Regions from separate parts of the Bacteroides faecis genome, predicted to be linked through region 2. Evidence: riboswitches for the same ligand, from Rfam matches in the RefSeq annotation. Region 2 holds a riboswitch; each other region holds the start of a gene.
The links. Region 2 has a riboswitch for cobalamin ahead of K6V30_RS24975 (putative transporter). Riboswitches for the same ligand answer to the same signal wherever they lie in the genome.
Positions count from the first base shown of each region.

Region 1 (9,244 bases), 990 kb from region 2:
TTCGTACCAGACATCGTCTGCTTTTCCGTTACCGTTAGCATCTTCCGATACCCATACGATGCCGGGTTCCGAGCTTCCGTCAAAAGGATTGCCAATGATACCAAAGTCATATCCTTTGCGGTTCTTGATCTCTTTCGGCATTTTGACGGTGATATATCCGCCAAAAGATCCGAGAGAAACATAGTTTTTCTGCTTGAAGCGTTGCTCTGCATAGGCATTTGCTTCTTCCATCGTCTGGCAGTTGAAACCCTCGTTAATGAATTGTCCCGGTGCCGGGCAGTATTCCAATACTTTGAGTTCATTTGTTTCTTCTGTGATTTCCTCGTCTTTGTTGCACGAAGTGAATATAACAGTTGTCATTACTGCTAAGATGTACCAATGTTTTTTCATTTCCGAATGCTAGTTTAGTTATTAAATAATACGTGAGAAGGAGAACTGCTACCACAGTCTACGGAATAGTTTAAGGAGCCGTCTTTATTGTAAACGGTAATCGTATACTTCGATTTCTGGTTATAAACTACGTATAACTCTCCGGTTTGTTGATTAAGTTGTGGAGTGGCAGTAATGGAAGATTTTAATTTGTCCACTGCAATAAAGGGTTGACTCAATGAATTGTTTTCACCTATTACATATTTGTATATAGCACCATCATTGGATACAATGTAGATTATGTTTTCACTTTCAGATGCTACCATACCGATGGTAGGTGTAGAGTAAGAACTTTTTGCCGGCTGGAAAGCCAATAATGTTTTTTCTACGGTAAAATCCTTATTGATCTTCACGAGGTAATTTCCTTCACTGGTTGCTTCGAGTGTATAGGCATTGCCGTCTTTAGCCAGTACGAAATTAGTTTTCTGGTTTTGATTGATATCCAATGGTGTGGCGGTAGGTTCTTCTCCTTCTTTAGCGGCAAGCAATTCGTTTACATCGTAGGATTGTACTGGGGCGTCATCTTTATAAGTTTCATTGGACAATACTTTACCGTTGAATACTAATCCGTTATAGATGCTGAACATATACTTGTCCTTGATCTTGATATTGCTAAGTGATTTAAGATCAATACGATGTATACCGTCTCCTGTCACTAAAGCATATTGATCGTTCAGAATGGTCAGACCGTTCAGGTTGGCACCTACTATAGCAGAATTTTCATAATAAAGCGTTTTGGCATCAACGACAAAGAACTGATCTTTATTCGATGTACTGGTCTTTACCAGAACGTAGAACTTGCCATTGTAATTACTGATATTTGCATTGTCATAACTACCCATCCCTAAAGTTTTTCCGGCGTTCAGAGAGGAATAGCAATCCTTGTAGGTAACCTTCTTTTCCGTATCGTAGAAGTTGAATGTTCCGTCAGCCAGGTAAAAGAAACCTTTGGAAAAGTCATGGTTGGAACGAAAACTTGTATTCATTTCTACTTTTCCATACTTATTTGTGATAACACAGGTCAGATCTGCCCGACATGGATTATCGACCTGATAAGTAAATGTTTGTTCGGTAGAGATCTCTTTTCCATTGAGAAGCCATGAATATGTAGCGTCTTCGGGATTAAGTAATTCCGGAGTGATTTCTAATGTTTCTCCTAGTTCCAGCACCTGGTCTTCGGTTGGGAATGTCCCTTTTAATACGTTTGGATAGTTTGCCAGATTGCCAAGATGCAGATCATCGCAATTGTCGTCATTACAGGCAGTAAATCCTACTGCAATACATGCTATTAATAAAGTTGTATATAACTTATTCATCTTGTTTCTAAGTTTTGCTATTAATTAAAAATAAAGGTAGCGGGGAAGTAGTAACCGTCGTAGGTTATTTCTGAAATCTTTTCTCCTGTTGTGGCATTGAATCGGACTATGAGATTTTTGTTATATTCGCTGGTCAGATACATTGCAAGCAATTCATTTGTTTGGGGATTTACACGGATACCTGCACCATAAAATCCATAACCGTCTTTGGTGTAAGTGGTGAGCGCTTCTGTAGGAGCAGGATTGTCAAACGTTGCCCGGTAGATTTTTCCTCCTGCGATATAGTAGAATGTGCCGTCTGAGGTTCCGCAGAAAGTCGCTTCTCTGTAGGCACCGAAAGAGGAGGACTCATAACTCGCATGTATCGGAGCTTTTTCGATAGTAAAGTCCGGCTTGATTTTTACTAAATTATTCTCACCATTAGTACTTTCGACTGTATAGAGATTGCCGTCCTTACATTCTACAAAACGAGTACCACCCGAGGTGGATACATCTATATTCTCGTAAGGAAATTGGTTCTTCCAATCATACTGAGATAGATCTCCGCACAAGGTTTTAATATCTATCTTATAAATCTTCTGGCCTTTTACGTTGAGCAGCAGTTTATCTTGATAAACAATTCCGCTACCGCAACCTCCCCAAGTACTGCCGGTGGAGATTCTTATTGCTTCAAATGTGTTTAAATCTATGCGGTAGAAGTCGCCGTTTGCCGTTACAACAGCATATTGATCGTTGACTGGTATAAATTCGTAGGCTTGGCGTCCGCTAGGTAACAATAGTCCTATGCTTTTTTCTGCATATAGAGTTTTAGGGTCTACGATTACTAACTGATTGTTTTGCTTGGAGCAGACGTATAACTTGCCATTCCACAAAGTGCCCGATTGTGATGTTACTCCTAATTCATCGCCGAAGTTCTGATTCTTGTAGCACCAATGCTCGATGCTGTTGTTGTCGTAGTTGTAGTATGAAATGCTTCCTGACCCATGTCCATACCAGCCCTCGTTAATAATGAAGCATCCTTTGGAGTAGTCAGCTCCCCGAACGGTCACTTTGTTTTCTAACGTAACTTTTCCCAGATCATTACTAAGTTCCAGGATAACTTTTGAACGTGACGGACGTTCGGCATTGAATGTGAATGAAGGGTCTGTAGACATGTCTTCTCCATTCTGATACCACTGGTAATATATATCCAGCGGACTGCTTGCTTTGGGGGAGTATACATATTTCTCTCCGACATTAAGTGTTAGATCTTCTTCCGGGAATGTACCGGCTTTTAAGGCAGGCAGGCCTTGTAGTTTTTCCAAGTGGTCGAGGTCACAGTCGTCTGTAGAACAAGACGCAATTACGAATGCCGCAGTTAAGAACAAAAGCGGCTTGAACAGTTGTTTTAAATTCATATTTTATTTATTTGATTAAGAGAATATTATATCACATGATATATAATGGATTTGCTTGTATGAGTAAATGGTTGATTGCATGACGTATATGGAGCTTTCATGACTTTCTGCTGATCGTAGAAAGTCATGGGATAGCGTTGGAGATGATGTAAACTTAAATATCTTTCCATATTAGCTAAATTCTTTTATTCATAAAAATGTCCGGGCGAAATCGCTTCGACCGGACATACATAATAAACTTGGCAGAGTTTATTAGTTTGTGCATACTTTCTCTGAATCAAAATGGTGAATGAAATGATAGACGAAGGTCCGGTTCATTAGATTCAACGCTTTTTCCTCGAAAGCAGTGAAACGAAATTACATGGCAGGTCTTCTGACTTATTCCTGTTGTGGGCGCCTTCCCGGATTTATTCTTTCCAGTGGCTGAGAGTGAATTGCTCACAACATTATTTTATTGGAACTTACAGCAGCGGGACTGTTCAGGATTTACACCTGATTCCCTTTTAATTGCTTCCCTCGTGTGAGGGGGCGCAAACCAATGCGGTGCAAAGATAGAGAGTTTATTTGTTTTCTGCAAGGAGGTGTTCTTTTTCTTTCATCTTGATACGAAAGAAAAAGGAATGCTCAAAGAACTGCCTCCGCCTAACGCTGAACAAACGAGGCGGGGAGACTTTGCGGTGTGGTGGCGGAGGTGTTATTGGGCGTGTATGTTTTTTATTGGGCGTTCGTCATTAAATATTCTTCTATAGCTTGTGCGGTGGCGTCTTTGAGCAGGACGGTTTTCTCCTTGTTTAGGAGGTATAGGGTTGGGATGGCTTTGAGGTCATATAGTTGTTGCTCTTTTATTGCAAATTTCTTGTCGTAGCCGTTGATCCATTCTTTGGGGAATTCGCTGAGGTGTTTTCTCCATTCGTCGAGTTCTTCGTCGGGATAGACGGAGAGGAGGATGAGTTTCTTTTCTTTTAGGAGTTGGTTGATAAAGGGGGCGTTTTTCAGTCCTTCTATTGTTTCGGTGCAGGCATGGCAGCCGGGGTTGTTGATGAATAATAAGATGTAATCGGCTTTCAGTTGATGCAGATTGCCTTGGGCGCCGGAGGCAAGGGTGTAGGTGAAATTCAGAGCTTTGGTACCGATACGGTTTTTCTGTGCCAGTTGCAGGCGGGCTTGAGGACGTATCTTTTCTGTTTTGTCGAGTATGGGCGAGGCTATCATGGCTTCCAGTACGGGAATGTAGTATTCTTCATTGCGCATTGGAGAGTTCGGGTCGTACAGATATTTATCCGCGAGGTCGGTGAAGTAAGCGAATACTTTCTTATCTGCGTTGCTGCGGTCAATCATTTTGCGCATTGCTTCGTGTGCAGTTTCGAGTGGTACGTGGTTTAGCAGGTCGCAATAGTCTGCCCATGCTTGTTCGGTGACTTCCGGGTGATGGATATAATTGGTGTCGGCAAAGTTAACGTTGTCCCAATAGTGCTTTACAAGAAAGTCGGCACGTTGTTCCGGTGCGGTCAGCATGGGTGGGATGGTGGGCAAGGTAAATGATTTGATGGTATCTTGTGGAGTTTCACTTTTGCTCTGACTTGAGGCGTTACCGCTTTTGCAGGCGCATAGGAGAAGGAAACATAAAGCTAACAGGTAATTTATATTCGTTTTCATAATTCACGGTTTTTATATTGGACTTGTATCTAAACACGGAAGACAAAGATAATCCCCTTTTTATTTTAATCAAAGTATTCTCCTTTTTTTCTGTTCTTCTTTTAGGAAAGACGGGAGATGAATGGGGCTGCGAGAGGATTTTTTCTGAGGGCTTCTAGGGGGAAGAATGGAGGGGGATGATGTGCTATTTTTAAGATATTCATCACAAATGTTCGTTGGAAAATGATTCAACCAGAGAAGGAATTGCATAAATCAATGCAATAATATACGGGATTGTGCATAGTATTGCATGTTAGGAGGGATAATATACACATTTTACAAGCAATGTAAGGTGGCTTAGGTCGGTGTGTAAAGCGAGTTTCCTCGGTGAGTAAGGTTGGTCTCCTCGGTGGGCAACTTAATTTAGGTCGGTGGGCAAGTGGTAGCAGCCGAATTTATAGCTTTGGTCAAGCTGGTTGGCGCTTGTCGGATGATCGGAAGGAAGTGATAAAAGGATTGTCGGGAAGATGTGACGAGGATGAAAAGAAAGGAATATCGGCGAGACTCTTTCTTTAGGACAGGAAAATCCCATTATGTGTAAATAATGGGATTTGATTGTTGCCGAATGGAGGCGTTTTTTCGTTTATCTCTGTACGACGGATGAATAAATCGCTTTCTTGCCTATTTGAATATTCCTTTTTGAAGAATGGTCGATTTTTATGCAGATCGCGTGACCATCCTATTGAGGAGGAATAAGAATAGTATGGAGATTATTTCTCTTTCGCCAATGTGAAAACAAATTCCAGACCACCACCTTGGTTGTTCTTGGCTGAGATGTTGCCGCCGTGTATGATCACGGCATTCTTTACAATGGCCAATCCCAGTCCTGTGCCGCCAAGTTTGCGTGAGCGGCCTTTGTCTACCCGGTAGAAGCGTTCGAAGAGGCGGTTCAGATGTTCCGGCGATACCCCTATCCCTGTATCTGCAAAGCTGAAATAATAGTAATTCTCGTCTTCACGGAAACAGTTGATGTTGATTTGTATATTCGATCCTGCGTAGGCGATGGCATTGTCCATCAGGTTACGGAAGATGGAATAGAGCAATGAGTAGTTACCTTTTATCTGAATACCTTTCTTGAGTGAATCGATAACGGTGATATGCTTTTCTTCCAGTTCCAGTGAAACTTCGTTGATGATGTTTCCTACCAGTACGCTGATGTCCACTCGTTCCATATCTATCATGTTGGCGGCTTCGTCCATACGGGTTAGTACGGATATGTCACGTAGCAGACGGCTGAGGCGGTTGCTCTGTGCATAGCAGCGTTCGAGGAAAGTGTTCATCTTCTCGCGGGAGATGTTTTCGTTGTTGACAATCGTTTCCAGATATCCTTGGATACTGCTTACCGGCGTTTTCAGTTCGTGGGCGATATTTTGTGTCAGCTGGCGTTTCAGTCTTACTTGTTCTTCTTCCTGGGTAACGTCGTTGATGGATATCTCGAAACTGGCATCTTGGAAAATGATACATTCTACGATAAAGTTTCGTCCGTTCTTGTTGATGGTGACAGACATACGTTTTTCGTCTTTTCCCCGTGAACGTTGTTGCTGGTTTTTGTTGATGAAGTTGATGATCTCTTTCAGTTCGCTGATAGCGAAAACTTCTTCTGTCGTTTCCAGGTTAGAGTCTGAGATCAGGTTACTGTATTGGGTAAAGAGATTGTTGACCAGAATCTCCTTCTTATCTTTAGTGAATATACCCAGTCCTTCGTGTGAAATCTGAAGGTGGGTAATCAGCTTTTCGCGTTCGATGTAAAGAGCTTCCTTGGTTTCATGCAGACGTCTGTAGATCTGGATAATGTGCTGCGAAATCTCGCCCAGCTCGTTGTGGGGAAAAGCGGATTGCATTGCCATTTCAATCGGTTCGTTCCGGTCGGCACGCATGGCAAATTCGCGTAACTGGCTGATAGAAGTGCCCAGTTTATTCGTGAATTTGTAGAAGATGATGATAAGCAGCAAAGATATGGCAGCTGTAAACCAAAGGTAATGCGGGTCTGCTTGCAGGTTATTGATCAGACTTACATTATAAGGTAGTGCCGAACGGATCATATAATCTCCGTAGCGTGTGGCGGAGTAAAAATAAGGCAATCCGGTAGTTTCAGAAGTACGACGTACATCGAATCCGTTACCCTCTTTCAGGGCTTTCTGCACTTCCGGGCGATTGAGATGGCTCTCTAGTGGCTGATTCTGATTCTTATAACTGTCATAGATCACATTTCCCTGCAGATCGATCAGTGTGACACGTAAGTCTTGTAGCGCATGCTCACGAATATATTTGCTTGTGACTTCTTCGATAGCTGCGCTATTATTCAGGCGTTCATACAGTCGGCTGTTATAATCTTGTAACTGCGTATTCAGTAACTCGATTTTATATTCTCTTTCACGCTGATACTGGTAGGCTATAAAGCAGATGGCGAATACCAGAAACAACGAAATGACCGAAAGGAAAAGCTTCCGGCTGAAAGAAAGGAAATGTTTTTGGGTGACAGGTAGGTTCATAATCGTTTATTATTCTGCTTCAAAGCAATATCCATATCCCAGGCGGGTGACAATACATTTGCCATATTCGCCTATCTTTTTCCGCAGGCGGGTGATATTTACGTCGATGGTACGGTCGAGTACGTAGACTTCATCACTCCAGATGCGGGCAAGAATATCTTCGCGTGAGAATACACGTCCTTTGTTCTGTACCAATAGAAGCAGTATCTCAAATTCTTTTTTAGTCAGCGGTACTTCTTCGTCATCTATGCTCACCTTTTTCTTGGTGATGTCAATCACGAGTGACTGGTAGACAAGTCGTTCGGGCACTTTTTCCGTTTCCGTTGTGGCTGTGCGTCTCAATACAGCTTTCACGCGGGCGATGACTTCACGCAGGGAGAAGGGTTTCGAGATATAGTCGTCTGCTCCCAGGTTGAATCCGGTCACAGTATCATTTTCTGTGTCTTTCGCCGTGATGAAGATGATAGGCACCATAGCCGTCTTTTTGTCCTTCTTCAGCATGTTCGCCATTTTGAATCCGGAGATTTCTCCCATCATCACGTCCAGGAGAATCAGGTGGTAACTGCTGATGTCCATTTTCAGCGCTTCTTCGGCAGAGTTAGCGGTATCCACCTCGTAACCTTCATTCTCAAGATTAAATTTCAGGATCTCACAGAGGTCTTCTTCATCGTCGACAACTAAAATACGGTAATCGTTCATAAGATATATGTATTAATGTGATATGACAAAGTTAAGTTTTTATTTTATTCCGGGACAAAGATGAGGAGATTTTGTTACGGGCGGATGAAACAAATGTTACAATCATATTACATTCGACGGAAAGTGGCAAGTGAGAGGGGATTTAAAAGATTTTGTTGAATACCCAAGTAAAAAACGGTTGTTATTTGTTATCTTTGTTAGCGATATAAGGTAATAATACATATATTAAGGATATAGATAATGATAAGAATAGATCTGAAACGCTATAGACGCGAAATCATAGGAGCAGTCATTGTGCTCCTTATTTTAATTGGGGGAATATCAGTCTTTAAATATTCTGCTTTTAATTCAGGTTTCGAGATAGTAGATGATTTGGGAGGGAATATCTTTCCGTCGGCTATTTTGTCGGTAGCGACCACAGATGCTCAGGTTATTACTCCTACCGATTCTATGTATCTGGGAAATCCGAAGTCATGTATTGCCATCCGCGTAAAGTCGCGGACAGCTTACAGCAGGGTCCGGATTGAAGTTGCCGAAACTCCGTTTTTCTCACGTTCCGTATCGGAATTCGTACTGAATAAACCAAGAACAGAATATACCATTTATCCGGATATCATCTGGAATTATGAAGCATTGAAGAATAATGTGCAGGCGGAACCGGTGAGCGTGGCGGTAAAAGTAGAAATGAATGGAAAAGATATGGGGCAGCGGGTGCGTACATTTTCAGTACGTAGCGTCAATGAGTGCCTGTTGGGATATGTAGCCAATGGAACGAAGTTCTATGATACCAGCATTTTCTTTGCGGCCTATGTGAATGAAGAGAATCCGATGATCGACCAGCTACTGCGTGAAGCCTTGAATACTCGTATTGTAAACCGCTTTCTGGGCTATCAAAGTACGGCAAAAGGAGCAGTAGACAAGCAGGTATATGCCCTCTGGAATGTTTTGCAGAAACGTAAATTCCGTTATAGCTCTGTTTCTAACACGAGCCTTTCCAGTAATGTCGTCTTTTCGCAGCGTGTCCGTACTTTTGATGACGCTTTGGAGTCTTCGCAGATTAATTGCGTGGATGGAAGTGTACTGTTTGCGTCGTTGCTTCGTTCGATTAATATCGAACCTATATTAGTGCGTACTCCGGGACATATGTTTGTGGGATATTACACCGACAACTCACATAAGGATATGAATTTTCTTGAAACGACGATGATCGGTGATG
Region 1 covers NZ_CP081916.1:5,238,431-5,247,674, reverse strand. The annotation lists gene K6V30_RS20700 (hypothetical protein) at 1-390, opposite strand, end outside; gene K6V30_RS20695 (DUF5074 domain-containing protein) at 405-1,745, opposite strand; gene K6V30_RS20690 (DUF5074 domain-containing protein) at 1,766-3,142, opposite strand; cobalamin riboswitch at 3,489-3,697, opposite strand; gene K6V30_RS20685 (DUF5106 domain-containing protein) at 3,857-4,798, opposite strand; gene K6V30_RS20680 (sensor histidine kinase) at 5,548-7,329, opposite strand; gene K6V30_RS20675 (response regulator transcription factor) at 7,339-8,028, opposite strand; gene K6V30_RS20670 (hypothetical protein) at 8,269-9,244, shown strand, end outside.
Region 1: another riboswitch for cobalamin. It lies ahead of K6V30_RS20690 (DUF5074 domain-containing protein); the one in region 2 lies ahead of K6V30_RS24975 (putative transporter).

Region 2 (6,382 bases):
CGCTTGAAACTTTCTGAAACACCTATCCATTTGATTAACTTGACCATAGCTACAATTTCGCTTAACCTGTTCTTTCAGTAAGTACTAAATCATTTTTCAGTCAAGAATACATGAGTCATCAGCTATTAACACCTGATTTCTCAATTATTAACGACTGACATGTCAATCATTAATAGTTGACACAACAGGCGTTAACACCCTGCAAATCAAACAATAACATTAAGAAAACCACATATTGCAAGGCGATGCAGAGTGAGAGCAACAGCTTGCTCCCACTCTGCCACCACAGTTGCTACCACAGCTGAAACGCCGATGAACAAAGCGATACAGGCAGAAAGTGAGAGCATGGGAGCAAAACCTATGTTTAATTCACTTGGAGAGGAAGCCTAAAACTAATTTAATAGAGACTTAATAATGACATATTAGAAAACAATTAATATATTTGCATCACATGTTCACAAGACAGTTACAACTAAATGTAAATAAAATGATAAAACAATCCATCTCCGCTTTCATACTGGCTTCCTTGCTATTACTGGTAAGTTGCGTATCAAACAAGAAGACTTCTCTCGAAGCATTCAATCAGGATATATATACACCGGAATATGCTTCCGGATTTAAAATATTGGGTGCAGACAACGTTCAAAGCACCCTGATACAAGTATTCAACCCGTGGCAGGGAGCCAAAGATGTAGAAATGTCTTACTTCATATCACGAAATGGCGAACAGGCACCCGCCGGATTCACAGGTCCCACCATTCCTGCCGGAGCAAAACAGATTGTATGTATGTCTTCTTCCTACATCGCCATGCTCGACGCGCTGGGACAGGCAGACCGAATTGTAGCCGTATCGGGCATCGACTACGTATCCAATCCGTATATCATTGCGCACAAAGACTCCATTAAAGACATGGGTCCGGAAATGAATTATGAACTATTGCTGGGCCTGAAACCCGACGTTGTATTGCTATACGGCATCGGAGACGCACAAACCGCTGTAACGGACAAACTGAAAGAACTCTCTATACCTTATATGTATGTAGGCGAATATCTGGAAGAATCACCGCTCGGCAAAGCCGAATGGATGGTTGCCCTGTCCGAACTGACGGACAGCCGTGAAAAAGGAATCGAAATATTCAGCGAAATTCCGAAACGCTATCAGACATTGAAAGACCTTACGGCATCGGTAGAGCAGCGCCCTACCGTAATGTTCAATACCCCCTGGAACGATAGCTGGATAATGCCTTCCACCAAAAGCTATATGGCACAACTGGTAAACGACGCAGGAGCAGACTATATATATAAGGAGAACACTTCCAACAGCTCCGCCCCCATCGGACTGGAAACTGCCTACGGACTGATACAAAAAGCTGACTACTGGATTAATGTCGGCATGGCTTCTACACTGGATGAACTGAAAGCCGTCAATCCTAAATTCACTGATGCGAAATCCGTTCGCGAAAAGACTGCATACAACAACAATCTGCGACTGACCGCTACCGGTGGTAACGAGTACTGGGAATCGGCAGTAGTACGTCCCGACATAGTACTGCGCGATCTGATTCATATTTTCCACCCTGAACTTGTATCCGACTCACTCTATTACTACAGGCATCTGGAATGAAACAGCCCCACAAACGTACCGCCCTCTTATTCATTACGCTAAGTATGGTTGCCGTACTATTATTACTGATAGATATGGCAACCGGAGATACGTATATCCCCATCTCTAAAGTATGGGCTGTACTCACCGGAGGCGAATGCGACGAAATGACACGCAACATTCTCCTTTCCATCCGGTTTATACGGGTAGTGGTAGCGGCACTGATAGGTGTGGCGCTCTCCGTTAGCGGTCTGCAGATGCAAACGGTATTCCAGAATCCATTGGCGGACCCTTACCTGCTGGGAGTTAGTTCCGGTGCAGGATTGGGAGTAGCGCTCTTTATACTAGGAGCTCCGCTGCTCGGATGGACGGAGTTTCCGGTCCTTCAATCGCTGGGTATCGTCGGCTCGGGCTGGGTAGGAACAGCTGCCATTTTATTGGGAGTAGCCATTGTCAGCCGGAAAGTAAAAAATATTCTCGGTGTACTGATTATGGGGGTCATGATCGGATACGTGGCAGGTGCCATCATCCAGATACTGCAATACCTGAGTTCTGCCGAACAACTGAAAATGTTCACGCTCTGGTCAATGGGATCATTAAGCCACATTACAGCCACTCAACTAGGAATTATGATTCCGATGCTGTGCCTGGGGCTGCTGATTTCCGTAGCCTGCATCAAACCACTAAATCTGCTGTTACTCGGCGAGAACTATGCGCAGACCATGGGAATGAATATCAAGCGCTCGCGTACCTTTATTTTCATATCCACCGCACTGCTCACTGGAACGGTCACCGCCTTCTGTGGCCCTGTCGGTTTCATCGGACTGGCTGTTCCCCACGTCACCCGGTTACTGTTTAACAATGCCGACCACCGAATACTCGTCCCCGGCACCATGCTGACCGGATTCATCAGTATGCTTCTCTGCGACATCATCGCCAAGAAGTTTCTGCTTCCGGTCAACTGTATCACTGCCCTGCTGGGTGTTCCGGTTATTTTATGGGGAATAGCTAAAAACTTGCGTATAATCAAATGATCGAGCTTAAAGAACTGACACTAGGATACGGACAGCGTACGCTGTTGAAAACGGTAAACGCCCGGATCACAGACGGACAACTCGTTGCACTGCTGGGACGCAACGGAACAGGAAAGAGCACCCTGCTCCGTGCCATGATGGGACTGGAAAAGCCTCAATCGGGAGAAATCATCCTGCAAGGAAAGAATATAACCTCCTTGAAACCGGAAAAGCTGGCACGAAACATCAGCTTTGTAACCACCGATAAAGTACGCATCGCCAATCTGCGCTGCAAAGACGTAGTAGCATTGGGCCGTGCCCCCTACACCAACTGGATCGGACAGTTACAACCGGAAGACCAAAGCCGGGTGGACAATGCCATGCGACTGGTCGGCATGACCGACTACGCAGAAAAGACAATGGATAAAATGTCCGACGGCGAGTGCCAACGAATCATGATAGCGCGTGCCCTCGCACAGGATACCCCCGTCATCCTGCTTGACGAACCAACCGCTTTTCTGGACCTGCCCAACCGCTACGAACTCTGCCTGCTCCTGAAAAGACTGGCACAGGAAGAAGGCAAATGCATCCTGTTCTCCACACACGACCTCGATATCGCCCTATCACTTTGCGACTCTATCATGCTAATTGATAATCCGCAATTATATACCCTTTCCACCTCTGAAATGATAGCCAGCGGCCACATAGAAAGACTATTCCGTAACGAATCAATTACGTTTGACGCAAAAGAAATGCGGGTGCGTATCAAACAGGAATGAACCCACATGAAATAAATACATGGTATCCATCTGGTTTCTCCATAAATTCCTTATCTTTGCCCGTGAATTGGTTTCAGATAGCCATATCAACTGTCTGAATTAAAAGGGAACCGGGTGGAAATCCCGGACAGTCCCGCTGCTGTGAAGCTTCGTTCAACTTCTTGATAATTACTTTAGCCACTGACTTGTTATGATAATGCCAAGTTGGGAAGGCATCAGGGAGGAAGTCAGTCAGAAGACCTGCCATTCAGTATCTTGACAACTGTTTTTACTCGTGGGATAGAAAGACAGTAATGATGTAAACAAACCGTTTATGGAAAAACAATATGCAAATCAAATTGCTGACATCATTAATATCAGCAAAAATAGAGACTATGTTCCGCCCGACATCAACGGAAGAAATTTAAGTGAATGATTCTCTCTATTACAAATAACTAAGAGACGGCTCAAAGTCGTCATACTCAATGTGTGCGTATCCCTGTAGAAGTGATTTCTCCGGGGATACTTTTAACACAACAAAATATCATGATATAATATAAAAATCAAAATGGAAGTTCTAAGAAATTTATTCGAAGGTTACCCCAACCTTTGGGGTGGAGGAGTGGCACACTCCGTGCTGATTCTGTCGCTGACCATAGCGTTCGGAATCATCCTGGCAAAAATTAAAGTACGGGGAGTATCTCTGGGAGTCACCTGGATACTCTTTGTCGGAATCGTATTCGGTCATTTCAACATGAATCTGGACGAGCACCTGCTCCACTTCCTGAAAGAGTTCGGATTGATTCTGTTTGTCTACTCTATCGGTCTGCAAGTAGGACCGGGATTTTTCTCGGCCTTCAAGAAAGGAGGTTTCACGCTGAATATGCTGGCTGTGCTGGTAGTGGCATTGGGAGTAGGAATCACCGTTATTCTCCACTTTACTACCGGAACTCCGATTACCACCATGGTAGGTATCTTGTCCGGAGCCGTCACCAACACCCCCGGACTGGGAGCTGCGCAGCAGGCCAACAGTGACCTGAACGGTATAGACGCCCCCGATATAGCATTGGGATATGCTGTCAGCTATCCGCTGGGTGTCGTAGGCATCATCCTGTCATTGCTCGCCTTGAAATATCTTCTGCGCATCAATACCGCACAGGAAGAAAAAGAAGCGGAAGTAGGTTTGGGACATTTGCAGGAACTTACCGTACGTCCTGTCTCCATCGAGGTAAGAAACGAATCGGTAGACGGTATCAAGATTAAAGAACTTCGTCCGTTATTGAATCGTAAGTTCGTCATTTCACGTATCAAACACCGTGAAGGAGGAGAAACAGAATTGGTCAACTCTGAAACGGTCATACATGTAGGAGACATTATCCTAGTCATCTCTACACCGATTGATGTGGAAGCAATCACCATCTTCTTCGGCAAGGAAATAAAAATGGAATGGGAACAGCTGAACAAACAGCTCATCTCACGCCGCATCCTGATAACCAAACCGGAACTCAACGGCAAGACTCTCTCACAACTGAAAATACGAAATAACTTCGGAGCAAGCATTACCCGCATCAACCGTTCGGGAGTGGACTTGGTTGCCGGCCCGCAGCTGCAGTTGCAAATGGGCGACCGTGTCACCATCGTTGGTACCGAGCTTGCCGTTGCTCATGCCGAGAAAGTACTGGGTAACTCAATGAAGCGCCTGAATCACCCTAATCTGATTCCTATTTTTATAGGTATCGCATTGGGTTGTATTCTGGGTAGTATTCCTTTTGCCTTCCCGGGTATTCCCCAACCGGTGAAACTGGGACTGGCAGGTGGTCCGCTCATCGTCTCTATTCTGATCAGCCGTTTCGGACCGAAATATAAGTTGATTACTTACACTACCATAAGCGCCAACCTGATGCTCCGTGAAATCGGTATTTCCATCTTCCTCGCTTGTGTAGGTCTGGGAGCAGGAGAAGGATTCGTAGATACCATCATTCATGGCGGAGGATATATATGGGTGGGTTACGGAGTTATCATCACCATTCTGCCTCTTCTGATTACGGGATTGGTAGGACGTTATTACTGCAAGCTGAATTACTTCACGTTAATCGGTGTTCTGGCAGGCTCTACCACTAACCCGCCGGCACTGGCATACTCCAATGACCTCACTTCCTGCGATGCACCAGCCGTAGGTTATGCTACAGTCTATCCGCTTACCATGTTTCTGCGGGTGCTGACGGCACAATTATTGATTCTATCGTTGGGATAGCTTTGCTAACGATCTATTCCGTCACGCGACAATACGCCTTGTTTATAATAATGCTTTACTTCCCGCATTTCGGTGACAAGATCGGCTATATCAATCAACTCCTGCGGTGCATAGCGTCCGGTAATAACGACCTCCGTTTCCGGACGCTTGCTACGCAACAGTTGTAACGCATCATCCAGTTCCAATAAACCTAAAAAGAGGGCAATGGTCAATTCATCCAATATAACGACTGCATATTCTCCGGAAAGCAGAACATCCCTGCATTTTGTCAACCCTTCGTGTGCCGCACGGATATCTGCTTCCGTAGCTTCACGGGTCAGCATACATCCGTTGCCGAACTGTTCTATCGAAATCCGGTCGAACTTTTCAACCATACGGGTTTCATTGTATTTCATGCTTTTGACAAACTGCCCGATGAATACGCTTTTACCTGCACAAAGGGCACGGACTGCCAGGCCGAATGCTGCCGTCGTCTTTCCTTTTCCATCACCCGTATAAATATGAATGTATCCTTTTTCCATCTGATTTTCCTCTGAATGATTAATAACCGCAGTACAAAAATAAACTATATCTTTGTGATATGAAAACAAGAGAAGACTATATTGCTGAAGACTTTACCGCTACCATTCCCGTTGCCGAATACATGGCAAACTATCGGGATGCCGAAAAATTTATCGGATTCTGCCGGCAATGCACCCGCTATAACACTTATTGGGCATGTCCTCCATTCTCATTCAATGTAGATCATTACCTT
Region 2 covers NZ_CP081916.1:6,233,683-6,240,064, forward strand. The annotation lists gene K6V30_RS24955 (hypothetical protein) at 253-390, shown strand; gene K6V30_RS24960 (ABC transporter substrate-binding protein) at 488-1,624, shown strand; gene K6V30_RS24965 (FecCD family ABC transporter permease) at 1,621-2,637, shown strand; gene K6V30_RS24970 (ABC transporter ATP-binding protein) at 2,634-3,395, shown strand; cobalamin riboswitch at 3,446-3,657, shown strand; gene K6V30_RS24975 (putative transporter) at 3,943-5,628, shown strand; gene cobO (cob(I)yrinic acid a,c-diamide adenosyltransferase) at 5,634-6,173, opposite strand; gene K6V30_RS24985 (DUF2284 domain-containing protein) at 6,209-6,382, shown strand, end outside.

Region 3 (9,244 bases), 180 kb from region 2:
CGATTTGCTCGGCTTTATCGGGAAATGAGAATCTTCCCTTTACAACAACTAACGCAGACTCGCTGAATGTCAACAGGAGCTTTGTCCATACACAAACGATGCTTTCTCCCAATGCCGATTCCATGCTTCAGGAGTTTCAGTATTTTGATGGATTAGGTAAGCCTATTCAAACTGTATCTCAAGGAATTTCTCCCACAAAAGGAGATTTGATATCTACTTCTGCGTATGATTCTATGGGCCGGATATCCAAAAAATGGTTACCGCTTCATGCTCAAGGAAACAACGGAGCTTTTCTTTCCGATCCTTTCAACAGTACTGTAAAACAGTATGCAGACAATGTTCCTTATCAATATACCGAGTACGACCACTTTCCCGAAAGCAGAATTATACTTCAGCAAGATGTGGGAGAAGCATGGAAAAGAAATCCTGTTCATACACAATATTTAGCAAACGATACGACTTCAGCCTTAAACTGCATCCGTTATCAAATTAATGATGAAGGGACTTTATCTGAAGAAAGTGTATATGATCCGGGAGAACTGCGAGTAATACAGACTACGGATGAAGACGGAAAGTCATTATACACATTCATAGACAAAGAAGACAGGACTATTCTGAATCGGGAAATGGATGGATCAAAACAGTATGATACGTATTATGTGTATGACATTAAAGGGAATCTATGTTATGTATTGCCTCCCATGTATCAGGAATCTCATGATTTGAGTTTGTATGCCTATCAATATAGTTATGACAACCGCAATCACTGTATCATGAAGAAAAAACCCGGAGACACCAACCGCTATGCTTATGACAAAGCTGACCGATTAATATTTCTCCAAAATCGACTTCAACAACGGCAATTTGAATGGATATTCTCCGTCCCCGACCAAAAGGGACGCGAGGTGATAAAGGGAATTGGCATTAGTTCGTCACTCAACGCCCCGGCAATCTCAAATGTATTAGTATATGCCGAACGACACCAAGGAGGAGGTGCCATGGACACCGGCTATATTATTCATGATCTGTTAGGAATGGTTTCTACTAACCCTAAAGAGGTGAACTATTATGATGATTATAGTTTTCTTGCAGACTTCGAAAGTCAGCCTACACGGTTATCCCTAGAATATAGCTTTAAGGATTTCCCATCATGGTTGAAGAATAAAGAAAAAGAGTTTTCTGTTCCTACTTTAAATCCTGTCGGATTACAGTCAGGGAAACGTTCCTATCTAGATAACAATAACTATCTATTAACAGCCCTCTATTATGATAAAAAAGGACGTATAATTCAGCAACGAGGAACAAACCATCTGGGAGGATATAATATCGATTTTTATTCTTATACTTTCACGGGATTAACAAAAGGACACGTTCATCTACATCTCGATTCTGACAAAAACACTGTAATAACAGAGTATTACGACTATGTATATGACAATGGAGAACGGTTGAAACAAGTGATATATCGTCTGAATGGCGAACAAGACACCATATTATCAGAAAATGAATATGACAATCTGTGCCGGCTTAAAAGCGTGAAGCTGAATAATGGAACAACAGCTTTAACCTACGATTACAACATTCGTAATTGGATGATAAGTATTGACAGTCCGTTCTTCAAACAAAAGTTGCACTATACAGACGGGGCAGGAACCCCCTGTTATAATGGAAATGTCAGTAGTATGACTTGGCAGACTGCTTCGTCAGGAATATCCGGGTATAAATTTAGTTATGATGGTTTAAACCGAATGAAAGATGCAATATACGGAGAAGGGAATAATCTCAGCATGAATTTAAACCGTTTCAACGAACAAATAACCGGTTATGATAAAAATGGAAATATTCTGGGCTTGAAACGTTTCGGTCAAACATCACAGAATGATTATGGTTTAATAGATGATCTCTCACTGAGTTATAATGGCAACCGTTTGCTCTCTGTTAAAGACAATGCTGCAAATTCGGCATACGCAGGTAGCTTCGAATTTTCAAACGGTGCTGACAAATCTGTAGAATATTCCTATGACATCAGTGGCAATCTAAAAAGAGATTTAAACAAAAAAATTACTGATATCCAATATAATTACTTAAATTTGCCAAGCCTCATAAAGTTTGAGAACGGAAGTAACATTTCTTATCTCTATAGTCCGGAAGGAGCCAAACTTCGTACTACACATGTGACAGATAAGGATACACTTATTACAGACTATTGCGGCAACGTGATCTATGAAAATGGAATTCCTGTCAAACTGCTGACAGAGGTAGGATATGTAACCCTTGCGGATGCTGTTCATCACTATTTCTTGCAAGACCATCAAGGAAATAATCGGGTGGTTATAGACGAGAATAATAATGTAGATGAGGTTAATCATTATTATCCGTTCGGAGGAGTATTCGCTTCGACTTCATCTGTCCAACCTTTTAAGTATAATAGCAAAGAATTGGACAGAAAGAATGGATTGGATTGGTATGATTATGGGGCAAGAATGTATGATGCAGCGTTGGGAAGATGGCATGTAGCAGATCCGTCAAGTGAAAAGAATTATTCAAATACTCCTTATGGGTATTGCTTTAATAATCCAGTTACACATATAGATCCGGACGGCAAACAAGGAGTAGCGATCCCGACACCCTATGGTCCTCTCCCGTTCTATTACCCTTTGACGAGAACTCAAAGCTATAACTTGCCTTCAGATCAACAAATAATGAGGCATACATCAGACAAGTTCGCGGAGTTAGGGCAAATGATTACAGATGCGCCTAAGATGTCTTATACCTTTGGCTCTCTCTTGTATTATCAGGTAAAGAGCGCTGTCAGTCCTGAATACAATCATCAGAGGAAAAGAGACAGAAAAGCTAAAGAAAATTTAGACAAGAATCAGGCAAACGTAGCAAACAGTATAGATACCAACGTGTCAGGAATGATGCCTAATGGCGATCCGGCTCCTAAAAGGGATCCTAATGATAAAAGTAAAATAGGAAAAGCAGGAAAAAAAGTTTTAATAGGTTCGGGTATAGCCAGAACAGCTTTAGAATTAACAACTCCCGATCCTACTCAAGATGCATATGATGCTCATACTAATCAAGTTGTCGGAAAGGAAGAATATTCTACAAACTATATAAGAGATATTTTTGAATGGATAATAGAACAACTTAAAGATTAACACATTAAACAATATATGGGAAATATTTTTATAGAAATATTCAAGAAGATAACCATACTCAACAGCATTTTAATGATTATCTATTGTTTTTTTCATCCTGACTTAGGAGAATTTGAGTTTATGTTTATTATCATGATATTATTATTAATTTCATGGATAATATGGTTGATAGGTAAGATATTAAATTACTTTGAGAGGAATAAACATCCAAAGGGAAAGGAAGTAGAAACTAATGATATTATTCAAACAGCTTGTTTCAAGTTTCATCAAAACATTGATATGTTATATTATTACTGTGCAGCAGCATATATTATTTTCTTCGCTCGAAAATCCATATATATTGATTATTTAATGCTACTTTTACTAGGATTATTTCTTGGAAATCGAATAGCAATAAAAGCCAACTTATATATTTTAAATCGAGTTAGTAAAAAGAAAATAAATAAATAACTCTTATGCACTAGGATTTACCAGTCTCCTACCTTGATATGGGCAATTAGAACATAATTAACCCATATCAAGGTATATAAAATCACAAAAGAATGATGGAAATAATTTGTTTTAACGATTAATTTATAGTTATATGAGACATCTTTTTATAGCAATATATGAGAAACTTACTTCATGGTTTTGCGTCATAATAATTCCTTGCTTCATGTTTTCCTCTTTTTTTTATAAATATTACTACCTAAAGCATACTATTGTAATAGTAGTCATGCTTTGGGGAGCAATTATTGCAATAGGTGGAATGATGAGTTATCTGTTTCCATATATAAAGACACCTAAACAGCCTCTGAAAGAAAAAGGAATGATCCGGACATTATATTTGAACTCCGAAATAATAATACCGCAAATTTATTGCTGGTATTTTGTAATATATATAACCTTCAGTTTAGAGTTTAAGTCTATATTATACAATTATCTGATGTTACTTTTAACAGGATTATTCCTTGGATATAAAACAACAATGAAAGTAAACAAATATACATTAGAAGAAGCCTATCGGAAAAAGCAGGAACATAAAAAACAGAAAAGGAATAAATAGAAGATAAACAAAGAAGAGCAGACTCAACAAACGCAAGGGACTCACAATACATACGCATTTGCCGGTCTACTCTTCCTGTTACCTCCCAGACGTTCTCAATGAAACATCCGGAAGACTAGAACTCCCTTTTCAGATTCCGGAGCAGTTCTTCCTTCTTCGCTTTATATTTCTTGGAAAGAGGATTGTACGAATAAAGGTTAGTATGTTTCAAACGTATCTCGTCTGTCTGCTCCTTCCGGCGTTCTTCCCGCTCTTCCACATCATCCGGATCTTCGGACTTACGTCTTGCACCTCTCCTGCTAAACAACTGAAACTTGGATGTACCCCGAAGCTGACGAATCAGCATCTTGATAATCCGGACAATAATCTCTTGTTCCTGTTCGGAATAAGGCCTATTTACTGTCTCAGTATAAGAGAGATAATAAACTTTCAGTTCTTCTTCCAACTCTTGCAAAAAATGCATCCGCTCAACTCTGGAAAACTTCTTTCTACCAGTATGCAAATCTTTTAATCTTTCCATTAGATCTATATTTTTCAATTTCATAAAAGACGTGAGTCTATATATACTACACTCATAACCACCGCCTTACTTAAGGAAGAGGTCGAATTATTTCAATCTGAGAAGAGACAAAAGCAGAAGCTTTTCCGAAAAATGAAACTTAAAAGTTATCCAAAACGGAAAACTTTCTGTATCAGCAAGAAAGAAAAGTTTCCCCAAAATTTAATGTTAAAAGCCATCCAAGCTATTGGATAATCTTCTATCTTTGTATCCGGTTTCGGAACTAAAAAGAGGTTTAGTCAATGAGGGAACGCTGTGCAAATCGGCGACAGTACCCGCTGCTGTAATTCTCGATGAATCCGCACACGATGCCACTGCATCAGCTAATGTGGGAAGGCGCTGCGAGGGAGAGATAAGTCAGAAGACCTGCCGGAATCAAATAAACATATTATTAATCACTTTCGGGAGTTAAAGTTATGAACTACGCGGAAATTTGTATCATCAAACGTGATGGTAAAAGAGAAGATTTCTCTATCAGTAAGATCAAGAATGCAATCAGCAAAGCATTCAGTGCAACAGGCATTCAGGACGAACAGCAATTGATTGCTGACGTCACGATGAGTGTGATCAGTCAGTTCAGCAACCCCACAATCACCGTGGAGGAAATACAGGACTTAGTAGAAAAGGCATTGATGAAGGTTCGCCCCGAAGTGGCGAAGAAATACATCATCTACCGCGAATGGAGAAACACGGAAAGAGACAAGAAAACCCAGATGAAGCATGTGATGGACGGCATCGTCGCTATCGACAAGAACGATGTGAACCTGAGCAACGCCAATATGAGCAGCCACACGCCCGCCGGACAAATGATGACATTCGCCTCGGAAGTTACCAAAGATTATACCTATAAGTATCTGTTGCCGAAGCGTTTTGCCGAAGCACACCAGTTAGGCGACATCCATATCCACGACCTTGATTATTATCCGACAAAGACGACGACCTGCATCCAGTACGACATGGACGACCTCTTTGAACGCGGCTTCCGCACCAAAAACGGCAGTATCCGCACACCGCAGAGCATCCAAAGCTACGCTACGCTTGCAACAATCATCTTCCAGACCAACCAGAACGAGCAGCACGGCGGACAGGCAATCCCCGCCTTCGACTTCTTCATGGCAAAAGGAGTAGCTAAATCATTCCGCAAACATCTGGCTTCGTTCATCAACTTCTATGTGGCAATGGAGAACGGAACTCAGGCGGACGAAAAAGCGATCCGTACCTTGATAAAAGAACATCTGTCGTCTATCAAGTCAACAGAAGCAGAACGCGAAGCACTGCGCATCGCCTTGATAGCCCTGCAAATCATTATAGATAAGGAACACCTGACACGCATCGCAGAAAAGGCTTATCAGCAAACAAGAAAAGATACGCATCAGGCCATGGAAGGCTTTATCCACAACCTGAACACCATGCACTCACGCGGCGGCAACCAGGTAGTGTTCAGCTCCATCAACTACGGAACGGATACTTCTGCCGAAGGACGCCTCGTGATCGAAGAGCTGCTGAAAGCTACCATCGAAGGACTCGGAACACGTGGCGAAGTGCCCGTATTCCCCATTCAGATATTCAAGGTGAAGGATGGAGTTTCCTACTCGGAAAAGGACTTCGAGAAAGCGATGAAAATGGAAAAGATCGAAGACGCCATGAAGTCCACTTACGAGGCTCCGAACTTCGACCTGCTGCTACAGGCCTGCCAGACAACGGCAAAAGCTCTTTTCCCGAATTTCATGTTCCTCGACACTCCTTTCAACAAAAACGAGAAATGGAAAGCCAATGACCCGAAACGTTACATCTACGAACTGGCAACCATGGGATGCCGTACCCGCGTATTTGAAAATGTGGCAGGAGAAAAGTCTTCTTTGGGCCGCGGAAACCTTTCATTCACTACGCTGAATATGCCGCGTCTTGCCATCGAAGCCCGCATCAAAGCGGAAAATCTGATAGAGGACGAACGCAACAAGGATGCTATCGAGCAGAAAGCGAAAGAGATCTTCATGGAATCTGTGCACAATATGGCCACTCTTGTAGCCGACCAGCTTTACGAACGGTATCAGTATCAGCGTACTGCTCTGGCCCGCCAGTTCCCGTTCATGATGGGCAATGACGTATGGAAAGGCGGAGCCGCACTGAATCCGAACGAACAGGTAGGCGACGTACTGCGCAGCGGTACGCTGGGAATCGGTTTTATCGGTGGACACAATGCGATGGTCGCCCTCTACGGCGAAGGTCACGGACACAGCCAGAAGGCTTGGGACACGCTGTACGAAGCTGTAACGGAAATGAACAAAGTAGTGGCCGAATATAAAGCGAAATACAACCTGAATTATTCTGTGCTAGCCACCCCTGCTGAAGGACTTTCCGGACGTTTCACCAAAATGGACCGCAGAAAATACGGTAAAATTCCGGGAGTTACGGACCGTGATTACTACGTTAACTCATTCCACGTTGACGTGAAGGAACCAATTAGCATCGTGGAGAAAATCAGACGTGAAGCCCCGTTCCACGCTATCACCGGCGGCGGCCACATCACTTATGTGGAACTGGACGGAGAAGCCCAGAAGAATGTACGCGCCATCGCCAAAATTGTAAAGGTGATGCACGATGAGAACATAGGCTACGGCTCCATCAACCACCCGGTAGATACCTGCCACAACTGCGGATACAAAGGGGTTATCTTCGACAAGTGTCCGGTATGCCAAAGCGAAAATATTTTGCGTATGCGCCGCATCACCGGTTATCTGACAGGAGACCTCAGCTCCTGGAACTCTGCCAAACGGGCGGAAGAGAAGGACCGCGTAAAACACGGAGGAAACTAATGAGGAGAATTAAATAAGGAACAAAAAAACGGAGAAATGAAGAATGAAGAATTACTTTGCAGGGTAATGGTATTAAACTGTTTATCAAGGGGTATTCTTCATTCTTAATTTCTTAATTAATTTGTTCTCTTCATTCTTCGTTCCTAATTCTTCATTTCTTTGTGCGCTTCATTCTTAATTTTTCATTTTTAATTCTTCATTTTTTGAGGCTATGAATTTATTAGGGACTTATCCCGAAACAATCGTTGACGGTGAAGGCATTCGGTATTCTATTTACCTTGCCGGATGTTCCCATCACTGTTCCGGCTGCCACAACCCGAAAAGTTGGAATCCGGAGGCCGGGAAACCGCTGACGGAGGAACGGATTCAATCGATCATCCGGGAAATCAAAGCTAACCCGCTGCTGGACGGGGTGACTTTCTCCGGGGGAGATCCTTTTTATCATCCGGAAGCGTTCCTGCTTTTCGTCAAACGGGTGAAGGAGGAAACGGGAATGAATATCTGGTGCTATACGGGATATACCTATGAAGAGATCCAAGCCAATCCACGTTTGAATGCCAGTCTGCCATATATAGATGTACTGGTGGACGGGCGTTTCGAACAGGCGCTCTTCTCCCCTTATCTGGAGTTTCGGGGAAGCAGCAATCAGCGGATACTGAAACTGAACAAAGCCAGATAATTGAACAGCTACAACCGGACCTTCCGCGCTAAAAAAACTTATATTTCAAAGAAACTTGAAACACGTAGTTCGTTGTTTTGTTTACATTTACAGACAAAATCAAGTTCTACAAGAATAAGTTTTTTATGATACAAACAAATAATACCACTCCTATAGATGAAACCGATGGACTGCCAATGCCGAGACGTATCTGGGCAGTGGTCTCCATCGGCTTCGCTCTTTGTATGTCGGTGCTCGATGTCAATATTATTAATATTGTACTCCCCACGCTTTCGCACGATTTCGGGACCTCACCTGCCGTAACTACTTGGATTATCAATGGTTATCAGTTGGCCATCGTTGTTTCTTTGCTGTCTTTTTCTTCTTTGGGAGAGATTATCGGTTATCGGAAAGTGTTTCTGTCAGGCATCGGTCTATTTTGTATCACTTCACTGATTTGTGCCTTGTCCGATTCATTCTGGACGCTGACAATCGCACGTATCTTCCAGGGATTCAGCGCATCGGCTATCACAAGTGTGAATACGGCGCAGCTACGTTACGTCTACCCCAAAAGCCAGATCGGACGGGGAATGGGAATCAATGCGATGGTAGTGGCGATCTCAGCGGCAGCAGGTCCGTCGGTGGCAAGCGGTATTCTTTCGATAGCCAGCTGGCACTGGCTGTTCGCCATTAACGTACCGCTGGGAATTACAGCATTACTGCTGGGCATCAAGCATTTGCCGAGACAGGAAGAGCGCACGAAGCGGAAGTTTGACTTCGTAAGTGCCATAGCCAATGCCATCACTTTCGGATTACTGATTTATACACTGGACGGATTCGCGCATCACGAAGAGATGGATTTCCTTGTCTTGCAGCTGATTATATTGGCCATCGTCGGAACGTTTTACGTACGGAGGCAGCTCACTCAAACCACTCCGTTACTGCCGCTGGACCTGTTGCGGATACCGATTTTCCGGTTGTCCATTCTGACATCCATCTGTTCGT
Region 3 covers NZ_CP081916.1:6,054,189-6,063,432, forward strand. The annotation lists gene K6V30_RS24185 (DUF6443 domain-containing protein) at 1-3,161, shown strand, start outside; gene K6V30_RS24190 (hypothetical protein) at 3,177-3,611, shown strand; gene K6V30_RS24200 (hypothetical protein) at 4,322-4,726, opposite strand; cobalamin riboswitch at 4,967-5,153, shown strand; gene K6V30_RS24205 (anaerobic ribonucleoside triphosphate reductase) at 5,182-7,581, shown strand; gene nrdG (anaerobic ribonucleoside-triphosphate reductase activating protein) at 7,793-8,260, shown strand; gene K6V30_RS24215 (MFS transporter) at 8,386-9,244, shown strand, end outside.
Region 3: another riboswitch for cobalamin. It lies ahead of K6V30_RS24205 (anaerobic ribonucleoside triphosphate reductase); the one in region 2 lies ahead of K6V30_RS24975 (putative transporter).